DNA from 4 places in the Pradoshia sp. Z5_111 genome. Region 4 is predicted to be linked to each of the others. Evidence: riboswitches for the same ligand, from Rfam matches in the RefSeq annotation. Region 4 holds a riboswitch; each other region holds the start of a gene.
The links. A riboswitch is a leader RNA that binds a small molecule or an ion and turns the genes downstream of it on or off. The one in region 4 is predicted to bind S-adenosylmethionine.

Region 1 (3,120 bases), on a different contig from region 4:
TGCTTTGCTAACGCGACTAAATGCTGACGAAGGCCATAATGATAGGGGCCGCTTGAATCTTTCGCACAAATGGAAACACTGTATTCATCCGTAGATTGTCCATCCCCAATGGCTCCCATATCTACAGCTAGGTATTCAACGGTTTCAGCAGGAATATTGGAGTTTCCGCCATAGCCAATTTCTTCGTTATTTGAAATTAAGAAATGAGTTGTATAGGGAAGAGTGATACCTTCTTCTTTTAGCTGTTTAATGATGTACATTAAAATGCCGACACTCGCTTTATCATCTAAATGACGGGATTTAATAAATCCATTGTCTGTCAATTCAACGCGTGGCTCGAAGGAAACAAAATCACCTACGGAAATACCCAAACCTTCTGTATCCGTCTTGCTTTTAGTCACAGCATCAATTCGAACTTCAATCGTTGCATCCTCGCGTTTAATATCCCCCATTTTCTGATAAACATGGACTGAGGTTTGGTTTAATAGTATTGTCCCTGTATACGTTTTCCCTTCAGAAGTATGGATTTTACAATATTCGCCCTCCACAGAATTCCAGCGAAATCCGCCGATCATTGATAATTTTAAACGTCCGCTTGGTTTGATTTCTTTCACCATAGCACCTAATGTGTCTACATGGGCTGTTAGAAAACGGTGCTTTGTATCATCCTGCCCCTTGATTGTTGCCAATAGGGCACCTTTATTTGTTTTTACTGCAGGTATTCCTTGAGATTGTAAAAACTTTGCTACATGATCAATCACTTCCGTTGTATAGCCGCTCGGACTTGGAATGGATACAAGGTTTTTTATGTACTGGAAAATTTCCTGACCATTGGCTTTCATGGTTTCGAATCACTCCTTTTTATGGATAGATTTATTATATACCTTTGTTAAAAAGTTGGACAATAAAGGCAGAAATAACTTGCTTTTTTAGCAGTGGGACTGTAAATTTATAGTTAAATAAATATTCTGAAAAATCTTATCAAGAGAGATGGAGGGACAGGCCCTGTGAAATCTCAGCAACCGCCAATATGGAAAGGTGCTAATTCCTGCAGGAAGAATCATTCCTGGCCGATAAGAAGGAGCTCATTTTAATGAAAAGTCTTCTTCTTGAAGACTTTTTTCGTTTATAAGCCTATTTTTCATTCACTGGCAAAATGAGCAGATTGAGGAAATTCGCAACATATGATGGTGTATAAGAGCCGGACGAAGGTAAATCAGAATAACTGTATTTTGGGGATTAATAAAGAGAGAGGAGTCATACATATGACAACAGTTAAAATTGAAACACTCTTAGCTCAAATAGGCAATCGAAGTGAAACACAAACAGGTACTGTTAATCCGCCAGTTTATTTTTCCACAGCCTATCGCCATAACGGAATAGGGGAATCAACAGGGTTTGATTACATAAGAACAGGGAACCCAACCAGAAAATTATTAGAGGAAGCAATTGCCGAGCTAGAGGGTGGTGAACAGGGATTTGCCTATAGTTCAGGCATGGCTGCCATTCACTCATTGCTATGCTTATTTTCTCCAGGCGATGAAATAGCCGTCTCTGCTGATCTTTATGGAGGGACCTACCGGTTATTTGAACAAATATGGAAGACATATGGCATCAAGTTTACCTATTGCCAAACATATGAAGATTTTGCTGAATCCATTACGGAAAATACGAAGGCCTTCTTTATAGAGACTCCGACAAATCCGCTTATGCAGGAAATGGATATTAAAGAAATTGCTCAATTGACCCAATCTAACAATCTACTGCTCATCGTAGATAATACGTTTTATACACCCATTTTACAAAGACCGATTGAGCAGGGAGCAGATATTGTTGTCCACAGTGCCACCAAATATTTAGCAGGACATAATGATGTGTTGGCAGGTTTAATTGTCTCAAAGAGTGCAGAGGTTGGTGCGCTTTTAGAGGAATATCAAAATGCCACAGGAGCCGTGCTGCCCCCATTTGACTCCTGGCTTGTGATGAGAGGAATGAAAACATTGAGCCTACGGATGAGGCAGCATGAGGAAAATGCTAAGAAAATCAGCAGATTTTTAAGAGAAAGAGAAGAAGTGACAGATGTCCTTTATCCTGGTAAAGGGGGGATGATATCGTTCCGGCTAAAATCAGAGGAATGGGTCAATCCATTTTTAAAAAGCCTTCAAATCATATCCTTTGCTGAAAGTCTGGGTGGAGTAGAAAGCTTAATGACATACCCTGCTACACAAACACATGCGGATATCCCTGAGGAAGTGCGGACACAAAATGGGGTCTGTAATTGTTTGCTGCGCTATTCTGTTGGGATTGAGCATGCAGATGATTTGATTGATGATCTTATTCAAGCTTTTGAATCATTATCGATTTAGGTTAACTTTACAGGCATTTAGGTGCATCATGAAGCATTCCAGAAGTAATACCTGAAAAGGATAAATCGGAAAATTATGTAAATTAAAGACCCGTTTTGTTATACTAAACCAAAATGGGTCTTTGGGGAGAATGAAAATGGCTGAACAGGTGATTTCTATTAGTAATCTTCAAATGCATTATGGGTCGAAAGAAGTTCTTCGAGGAATTAATCTTAATGTAAACAAGGGACAAATTATCGGATATATAGGTCCCAATGGGGCAGGAAAAACAACAACGGTTAAAATATTACTCGGACTCCTTACAGACTATACAGGCTCAGTGAAGATCTTTGATAAAGAGCTTTCTGAGGATAGGATCACCTATAAAAATAGAATTGGCTATGTGCCTGAATTGGCGGATTTATATGATGTATTGACTGCACGAGAATATTTGACTTTTATAGGCGAGCTATATGGTTTGTCTTATGAGCAGGCTGACCAGAAGGCTTTTAAATTAATGAGGCTATTAAACATTGAAGAAATGTATGATTCACGAATAAATAGTTATTCAAAAGGGATGAAGCAAAAGGTTCTGTTAATTTCAAGCCTTCTTCATAATCCAGATATTTTATTTTTAGATGAACCGTTAAGCGGCCTCGACGCAAATAGCGTTATGATCATCAAAGAATTACTGGGTCTGCTGGCAAGTGAGGGGAAAACTATTTTTTATTCCTCACATATCATGGATGTTGTCGAGAAAATTAGCAATCGAATT
Region 2 (3,120 bases), on a different contig from region 4:
ATAATTTTCATACAACTACTTGGTGCGGGTGGTATGCACCTTCTTTTCCTTATATAAAGGAGAAGGGAGGTGATATACGTATGGATTTTCTAATAGCTCTGGCAAAAGATGTAGCAATGATCTTTTTCACGACCCTTGCTGCCGGCATCGCCACGCGATTCGCCAATCTTCGGCTAAAGGGCAAACGAAAAACCACCCCGCGCCGACCAAAGCATAAGGGTGGTTCCTCTAAGAATTAAGCTATTTGCATACCACTCGCTATTAGTTGTACCAGGGAGTATCCAGCTCTCTGGTTTTTAATATATGTCTATATGTTTATAATATACCCTAAATAATAGAAATTCAATCAAAACTGATGGAGCAGCTTATGGTTTTTATTGTTTCAAAAGGGTCAGATAGAAAGAGTGGCATAGGCTTGATTGGAACTTCTAATACTCACAAAAAAGTCTATTTGATGGCTGTGACATTAATAGATAAGCACGGTTTGAGCGGTTTTGTTTGAACCTTAATAGATTTAAAGCCTGTTTTGTTTAGAACCTCTTTAATCTCATCAGCAAAGGCATAAGCCTGTTCTTCAGTTGCTTCTTCCTGCCTTGGCTGTACGGTTATAGTCAGTTTTCCATTCTCTTTTAATAAAGAATGTATTTTTTGAATACAAGCCTCTTGATTTTCCCATAATGGATAACTATTTACACTGAATATTTTATCGTACACCATTGGACTCTGAATCTCGAGAACAGTTCCATTGAATAAACGAAGCTGATTGCGTTTGAGTTGTTCTTGATTACGCTTGCTTGCATTGTTCACCATTTCTTCTGATGGATCGACACCATCAATTTGAACGGTAGGGTGCTTCTTAAAAAGCGTATGCATTCCTTCACCCGGACCAAAACCAACTTCAAGCATTGTGTCATTTGGGGTAATAGACAATTGATCAAATGTCCATTCATATAATTCCTCATTTTCGTAGGCCATTATTTTACCTGCAATCTTTCCGAGGACACCAGTTGGATTTTTAAACTGATTCGTTATTATTTCCTTCATTTAACATCACTCCTACCCCATACATACCCAAAATACTAAATCGTTAACTCTTTTGGATTAATTATCAAAATAGATTGAAATAACTGAAAATTTATAGTAAATTAAGTAAATATATAATTTCATATTCTTATCTAGAGAGATGGAGGGACTGGCCCGTTGAAATCTCAGCAACCTGGATGGTGATCCAAGGTGCTAAATCCAGCAAGCAATGCTTGAGAGATGAGAGACCTTAGGAAAGAGGGCTTTCATGATGAAAGCTCTTTTCTATTAGTCTGTTTTCCTCATCAGAGAGATTAACCAACTAATTAGGGGGAAAGACAGTGAAACTCTTGGAAACGTTAAATGAAAAAATTCTCGTCGCAGATGGAGCGAGTGGAACACTTTTATATTCATTTGGAATTGATAGTTGCTTTGAAGAGCTTAATTTGACAAACCCCAATCAGATCAAAAAGATGCATAGAAGTTATATTGAGGCTGGTGCTGATGTGATTCAATCGAATACATTCGGTGCAAATTTTCATAAATTAAAGCGCTATGGCCTTGAAAGGGAAGTTTCTCAAATTAATAGAGCCGGAATGAAAATTGCGAAAGCTGCTGCTGATCCAAATACATTTGTTATCGGGACGATTGGCGGCTTGCGGAGCTTCAGGAAATCAGAATTAACACTAACGGAAATTAAGGGATATTTCGACGAACAGCTGACCGCTTTATTAGAAGAAAAGCCGGATGGCATTTTACTTGAAACCTATTATGATTTAGACGAATTATTAACGGTAATAGAGTCGGCCAGAAAAATGAGTAATCTTCCTCTTATCGCGAATATATCTCTGCATGAAACAGGCCTTTTGCAAAATGGAATGCATGTCAGTGAGGCGTTTTCTCTAATGAAAAAAACAGGCGCCGATGTGGTAGGCATCAATTGTCGGATGGGGCCTTATCATATGATTCGCTCTTACGAAGAAGTACCTGTGTTAGAGGATACCTATTATGCGGCCTATCCAAATGCCAGCTTACCTGATTTATCAGATGGAAGATATGTCTATTCGACAGAAGCGGATTATTTCATTAATAGTTCAAGGCAGCTTGTGAAGCAGGGGGTCCGGCTGTTAGGTGGATGCTGTGGTACAACTCCTGCCCATATTCAGGCCATTCGTAAAGGAATCGAAGATCTTCACCCTGTAAAGGTGAAGGATTTTGTAGCCAAGCCGAAGCATCAGCCTATATCATATGAAATCATTCAATATAAACGAAAAGGTCCAGATACAATTTCAGGTAAGGCAAAAAAACAAACGACGGTGATCGTGGAGCTGGACCCTCCAAAGACGTTCGGCCTGGAGGATTTTTTAATAGGAAGTCGCTATCTATTAGATTCAGGTGCTGATGCGATTACACTTGCGGATAATTCATTGGCATCACCGAGAATATCCAATCTTGCGGTAGCGTCGATTTTACAATCAAAATTAAATACGGTGCCTCTAGTTCACTTAACTTGTCGGGATCATAATCTGATTGGCTTGCAGTCTCATTTAATGGGCATGCATTCCCTTGGATTATCAGAGGTGTTGGTAGTGACTGGGGATCCTTCGAAAATTGGTGATTTTCCGGGCGCAACTTCCGTATATGATCTTTCTTCCATGGACCTGATTTCATTGATTAAGCAATTGAATGAGGGGCGCTCTTATTCTGGAAAATCGTTGGGCAACCGGGCAAATTTCGATATCGCAGCTGCCTTGAATCCAAATGTAAAGTACATAGATAAAGCCGTACAGCGAATGGAAAAGAAAATTCAGGCTGGAGCTGATTACTTCTTAACGCAGCCCGTGTTTAGTATTGAAAAATTAGAAGAAGTATACGCGGCAACCAGGCATATAACAAAGCCGATTTTTATTGGCATTATGCCTTTAACGAGTCACCGGAATGCAGAGTTTTTACATAATGAAGTCCCCGGTATTTCCTTGCCGGTTCATGTTAGAGAGGCGATGGAAAGAGCCGGAGCGGATAAGGAAGCCTGTGCTCGCGAAAGCTTTGCCATTTCAAAAGAATTAGTGGACGCGGCAAGTGAACTATTTAACGGTA
Region 3 (3,120 bases), on a different contig from region 4:
AGCTCCTTTACTCTCTCTTTACGTACCTTGCTTGGTACCCCTGCAATTTCTAAAGGAAACTCTATATTTTCACTGACTGTCCTTGACCAGAGGAGATTAAAGTGTTGGAAAATCATACTTATTTCCATTCTGGCTTTTCTTAATTCAGCGCCCTTTATAGCAGCCATATCTTTGCCTGCCACCAAGACACTTCCTTCTGTTGGCTTCTCTAAACCGTTCAGCATTCTAATGAGAGTACTTTTTCCCGCACCGCTGTACCCGATAATTCCAAAGATCTCGCCCTTTTCAATAGACAATGAGACTTGATCCACTGCTTTGACAGCTGATGAACGTTTAAATGTTCCTGAGAAGGTCTTCGATACATCACGTAATGTAATCATGAAAAGTTCACCTGCTCTTTCTATCAACCTATAATTAAAGAATAACTTCAGTTAAACAAAAATGCCTTTCTGCGGAGGCAGAAAGGCATGATTAATTTATAACATGTTCCTTTCTCTCATCTCCCAGGATCTATTATCCTGTGTGAATTGGCACCTTTTCAATCATAAATGATTGCCGGTTGCCGGGCTTCAAAGGGCACAATCCCTCCACCGCTCTTGATAAGAGTACATAAACTATTCAATTAATTCTAACTGTCTGCTATCCTATCATGTTAAAGAAAGAACTGTCAACACCAAAGTCTGCATAGCATATTCAATATGTTATTTCACAGCCGCCTCAGCGGAAGCTATACCTGTTGCTTTTTCAATAGCAAGCTCCAATTCTTCAATTAGATCTTCTGCATTTTCAATTCCAACAGACAGTCTGATTAAATCCTCCTGCACACCAGATGCTTTTAATCCCTCTTCACTTAATTGCTGATGAGTCGTGCTTGCCGGATGGATAATTAAGCTCTTTGCATCCCCCACATTGGCCACATGGGACCACAGTTCAACGGAATCAATCAGTTTTTTACCTGCCTCGCGTCCACCCTTTATTCCAAAAACAACGACTGCTCCAGCACCTTTGGGTAAATATTTCTTCGTTTTTTCGTAATCAGGGTGATCTGAATCTCCTGGATACAAGACCCATGATACAGCCGGATGCTGTTTTAAATAATCAACTATTAATCTCGTATTGGCTATATGCTCCTTCATCCTCACATGCAGAGTTTCCAATCCGAGAATAAATTGAAAGGCATTGTACGGGCTTAAGGAAGGACCTAAATCTCTCAACAGCTGAACTCTAGCCTTCACAATAAATGCTGCTGCACCAATTGCTTCACTGTAAATCAGATCATGATAACTTGGATCCGGTTCTGTAAAGCCCGGAAATTTAGATGAATTCCAGTCAAACTTCCCTCCATCGACTATGACCCCACCTAATGTGGTTCCATTTCCAAGCAGCCATTTCGTAGCTGAGTGTACGACGATATCCGCTCCAAACTCAATCGGACGTGATAAATAAGGAGTAGCAAATGTATTATCAATGATTAATGGAATTCCAGCTTCATGAGCAATTTCCGCCACCCGTTCAATATCAAGAACCTGCAGGCTTGGATTTCCAATCGTTTCTCCAAAAATAGCTTTGGTCTTTGAAGTAATCGCTTCTCTAAAATTTTCTGGATCACTTGGATCCACGAACCTTACGTTAATACCATACTTAGGAAGAGTATTGGCAAATAAATTGTAGGTTCCGCCATATAGAGTGGATGCAGAGATAATTTCATCACCTGCTCCCGCAATATTTAGAATGGAGAGTGTTATAGCTGCAGCACCACTTGAAACAGCTAAAGCTCCAATGCCACCTTCTAATTCGGCTATGCGTTCTTCGAATACACTTGAAGTGGGATTATGAATTCTAGTATAAATATAGCCAGATTCAGCTAATCCAAATAAATCCGCAGCATGATCTGTGTCTTTAAATAAATAAGCATTCGTCTGGTAAATCGGCACGCTTCTCGCTCCAGTTACCGAATCCTGCTGCAATCCTCCGTGTATACCTACTGTTTCAAACCGATACTTCTTTTCTTCATTTGCCATTCTACATCTCTCCATTTCATTTTAAGTAGAGAAGTGAGTAAATGAAAAAACCTCTTCATATAAGAAGAGGCAGGCATTTTCCATCTCTCCTTATCTCCCGGATTTATTTGTATCCGCAGGAATTGGCACCGTGTATTATAAAAATACCGGTTGCCGGGCTTCAACGGGCCAGTCCCTCCACCTCTCTTGATAAGAACCAAGTATTAAGTTGTTAAAACTATAGCATATGGGGAAATTTGAGTCAACTGATTATTCTGAATTTTTAATTATATATCAAGAGGCTTACCTTTGCTATATTTTATAAAAATCCGCCTGCAGTTAGCCACTCAGTAAACGTCTGATTAGTTATATTACAGGCTATTGGGGAGAATTCTACAATCTATTAAAACTTCTGACATAGACAGCGTAAGATAAAAACAGCACCTTTAAGAGATTCTAGTTAAATATTGTATCGACATATTTCCTGAGAAATAAACTGCTCTTATTCTGTAATTCTCTTTAATTGATCTACAAGATAGGGAACTGAGTGGAAGGCATAGATTTTATCGATTGGCTGGTTATCCTTGATTAAAATGAGGCATGGTACACTTTGAATTTGATATTCTTCTGCAAGTTCCTTAGCATAGTTAAGATTGACTTTTTCCAAAGAGGCATTGGGGAGGACTTCCTTTGCAATATCAAGCATCTTGCCTGCTAATTGACACGTTCCGCAAAGAGGGGTAAATGTGTAGATTGCTTTATTTATCGTGGTTTGATTGTTCATTTTTTATTACATCCTTCATTTGTTTTAAAAATTCGGCTTTCACATCTATATTGGCTGCCAAAAGAACCATTGCTAGATGGTATCTTGGCGCGTTTGCTACTTCACGGTATGTACGATCAATATATATGTGAGATGCATTTGGCATCTCTCGTCTTAACTGTTTTCTCAGCTTTTCTCCAGATTCATCGGCATCAGCCAAAATATACACATCTCTCTGTTCAAGTTCGTCGACTAATTCATCCAGTTTCGATAAACTGATGGTTCCATTTGTACATCTTATATCGACAGGTTCATTAAGTACAGATTGTATTTTTTGGCGGTCGGTAGAACCTTCCA
Region 4 (3,120 bases):
CCAATCGTTGTCTTTACAACAAGTTCGGTCAACGGCATAAGAGCAACCAACAAAATTATAAATGGAATAGATCGGACCAAATTGACGACGAATCCTAAGATCCTCTGAACCGTTTTGTTTTCCCAAAATAAACCCTTCTCCGTCACATATAATAGAATTCCGACTGGCAAACCAATCACAATTGCGACAGCTAACGAAATAGCAATCATGTAAATCGTCTGCAAAAATGCTGTGTTAATTTCAGGGATAAGCTCTATAAAGTGGTTGAAATCAAAGCCCATGATGGAACACCTCCACTTCTGCCTCTCGACTTTCTATATAAGAGATCGCATTATTAATCTCTTCCTTCTGTCCGCGAAGCTCCATGATAAAAATACCTAAAGGCAATTCCTGAATATATTCAATTGAACCATGAAGAAAATTGCCTTTTACATTAAATTGCTGAAGCATATCCGATATGACTCCCTCACCAGCAACCGTACCCCTGAACGTCACCTTTACAATCGGACCCTTGCAGCTTTGGTAAATAGAATCCGGTATTTCAAAAGAAACAACACTGTTGATGAATTCCTTCGTAATATCTGCATGAGGTTTAGCAAAAATATCATACACCGAGCCTTCCTCAATGACCTTGCCTTCCTGCATAATCGCCATGCGATTACATATTTCCTTGACCACATTCATCTCATGCGTAATCAAAACAATCGTAATATTTAGCTCCTTATTGATTTTTTTCAACAAATTCAGTATGGACTTCGTTGTTGTCGGATCTAAAGCTGAGGTGGCCTCATCACAAAGGAGTACTGTCGGATTATTCGCTAATGCCCTCGCAATTGCTACACGCTGCTTCTGTCCTCCACTTAGCTGTGAAGGGTACACATCACGTTTTTCGGCTAATCCAACCATTTTCAACAGCTCTTCTACCCGTTCTTGTATTTGAGTCCGTGGAACTTTTGCTGCCTTTAAAGAAAAAGCTATATTTTCAAAAACCGTTTTCTGGCTAATAAGATAAAAGTGCTGAAAAATCATCCCGATTTTCAAGCGTGCATGACGCAATTGCTTGCTTCTCAGCTTAGTCAAGTCAACTCCATCAACTGTGATATTGCCCGATGTTGGACGCTCCAACAAATTAATACAGCGAAGCAGCGAGCTTTTACCTGCTCCTGAGTACCCAACAATCCCAAATATCTCCCCTTTTTGAATGGTTAAGGAAACATTATCAACTCCATTTACTACGCCGCTTTTATTTTTGTAAATCTTATTAAGATTCTGAATTTTTATCATATGCCGCCCTCTGTCTCTACACATTTTTTGAAACAAAAATGCCCCTCTCATCTGAAAGGGGCATCGAAATACATCTATCTCGACTTATCTTTCAGAATGTATACATTCTGCAGGAATTGGCACCTTCCCTATAAGGGGGTTGCCGGACGTCATAGGGCCTAGTCCCTCGGTCACTCTCGATAAGTTTTAGCTTTATTTGATTTGTTTATGATATTACAGACTTCAGAATAGTCTGTCAACAAAAAACTTTTTAATATATAATCTTCAGTCGCTTTCTTTATTGCAATATCTAAAAAATATTCCAAAAAAATTTCTCGAACCTTGTCCACTACATCGTATGAAAAATACTTCCCATTCTTCTTCGTGGCAACCGAATTAACGACAATATTCACACTCTATATTTTCGCAAGACGATTGAATAATACTTTCGTTCGCTCAACATTTTCATCTGCCAATCGAACAAGCTCATTTAAGGCATAGTCGGCCCCATATTCTCTATTTCAAAAATACAATCACTTCCCAAAGGACCATCAAACGTTTCCCCATAATCTATGACTCAGCAAATCTAATAACCATTTACTACCGCTATTCTCAAAATCTTTCACCTCACTATAGACATTTCTAAAAAAAGGTTATAGAATTTTACATATTATTTAAATATTCAAAACTATTCTCTCGTCGCAAAGGTGAATTATATGACATATTCAGAGCGCTTAAAAAAACTGCCAGTCCAATTTTTTGCAACACTTGTCCAAAAAGTTAACAGCGCTATAGCTGAAGGAAGAGATATTATTAACCTAGGACAAGGGAATCCTGATCAACCTACTCCCAGGCATATTGTCAAAGCCCTGCAAGTAGCGGCTGAAGATGCACAAACTCACAAATATTCTCCATTTCGAGGTTTGGATGAATTGAAAGAAGCTGCGGCACAATTTTATCAAAAGCATTACGGCGTCGAGGTTGACCCTGAAACTGAAGTTGCCATCCTTTTTGGAACGAAGGCCGGGCTAGTTGAACTACCAATGTGCTTGCTCAACGATGGTGAGCTAATGCTCTTGCCAGACCCAGGCTATCCCGACTATTTATCAGGAGCCGTGTTAGCAAACGTAAACTATGAAACTTTTCCACTAACAAAAGATAATCAATTTTTGCCGGATTATAAAAGCATTCCTTTAGAACAAAGGACCCATGCAAAGCTAATGTATTTAAACTACCCAAATAATCCGACTGGAGCTACCGCCGATCATGCCTTTTTTGAAAAAACAGTATCATTTGCAAAAGAAAACAACATTACCGTACTTCATGATTTTGCCTATGGAGCTATTGGCTTTGATGGACAAAAACCTATCAGTTTTCTTGAAACGGAAGGTGCAAAAGAAGTCGGCATTGAAATGTACACACTCTCGAAAACTTACAATATGGCAGGCTGGCGCGTGGGCTTTGCTATCGGAAATCCAGATATCATCGAAGCACTCAATCTCATTCAAGATCATCTTTACGTCAGCCTCTTCCCGGCTGTACAAAGAGCAGCAATCGCAGCCTTGACAGGTGAGCAATCCTGCGTAGAAGAGCTTATAGATCGCTATGAACGACGACGAAACTCCCTCATTGACGCTTGCAATAAAATCGGCTGGAAAGTCGAAGCACCAACTGGATCATTCTTTGCTTGGCTTCCTGTACCGGACGGCTTTAAGAGCGAAAGCTTCGCTGATTATTTGCTTGAAAAAGCAGATGTAGCCGTTGCAGCAGGAAAAGGCTTTGGTGAATACGGAGAAGGCTATATTCGTGTCGGCTTATTAGTAGACGAAGACCGGCTAATAGAAGCAATAGAACGTA

Region 1: linked by a shared signal. The riboswitch ahead of AC4D4A_RS12030 (methionine biosynthesis PLP-dependent protein) and the one ahead of AC4D4A_RS09175 (methionine ABC transporter ATP-binding protein) in region 4 are both predicted to bind S-adenosylmethionine.
Region 2: linked by a shared signal. The riboswitch ahead of AC4D4A_RS01220 (bifunctional homocysteine S-methyltransferase/methylenetetrahydrofolate reductase) and the one ahead of AC4D4A_RS09175 (methionine ABC transporter ATP-binding protein) in region 4 are both predicted to bind S-adenosylmethionine.
Region 3: linked by a shared signal. The riboswitch ahead of AC4D4A_RS04550 (O-acetylhomoserine aminocarboxypropyltransferase/cysteine synthase family protein) and the one ahead of AC4D4A_RS09175 (methionine ABC transporter ATP-binding protein) in region 4 are both predicted to bind S-adenosylmethionine.

What each region holds. Positions count from the first base shown of each region.
Region 1 is NZ_JBZCPQ010000005.1:116,321-119,440, forward strand. It holds gene AC4D4A_RS12025 (M42 family metallopeptidase) at 1-842, opposite strand, end outside; SAM riboswitch class I at 976-1,080, shown strand; gene AC4D4A_RS12030 (methionine biosynthesis PLP-dependent protein) at 1,266-2,366, shown strand; gene AC4D4A_RS12035 (ABC transporter ATP-binding protein) at 2,497-3,120, shown strand, end outside.
Region 2 is NZ_JBZCPQ010000001.1:218,996-222,115, forward strand. It holds gene AC4D4A_RS01210 (hypothetical protein) at 81-239, shown strand; gene AC4D4A_RS01215 (class I SAM-dependent DNA methyltransferase) at 448-1,044, opposite strand; SAM riboswitch class I at 1,169-1,270, shown strand; gene AC4D4A_RS01220 (bifunctional homocysteine S-methyltransferase/methylenetetrahydrofolate reductase) at 1,365-3,120, shown strand, end outside.
Region 3 is NZ_JBZCPQ010000002.1:33,069-36,188, forward strand. It holds gene AC4D4A_RS04545 (methionine ABC transporter ATP-binding protein) at 1-380, opposite strand, end outside; SAM riboswitch class I at 494-606, opposite strand; gene AC4D4A_RS04550 (O-acetylhomoserine aminocarboxypropyltransferase/cysteine synthase family protein) at 702-2,021, opposite strand; SAM riboswitch class I at 2,109-2,217, opposite strand; gene AC4D4A_RS04555 (thioredoxin family protein) at 2,503-2,784, opposite strand; gene AC4D4A_RS04560 (toprim domain-containing protein) at 2,759-3,120, opposite strand, start outside.
Region 4 is NZ_JBZCPQ010000003.1:444,854-447,973, forward strand. It holds gene AC4D4A_RS09170 (methionine ABC transporter permease) at 1-281, opposite strand, end outside; gene AC4D4A_RS09175 (methionine ABC transporter ATP-binding protein) at 271-1,284, opposite strand; SAM riboswitch class I at 1,366-1,470, opposite strand; gene AC4D4A_RS09180 (pyridoxal phosphate-dependent aminotransferase) at 1,980-3,120, shown strand, end outside.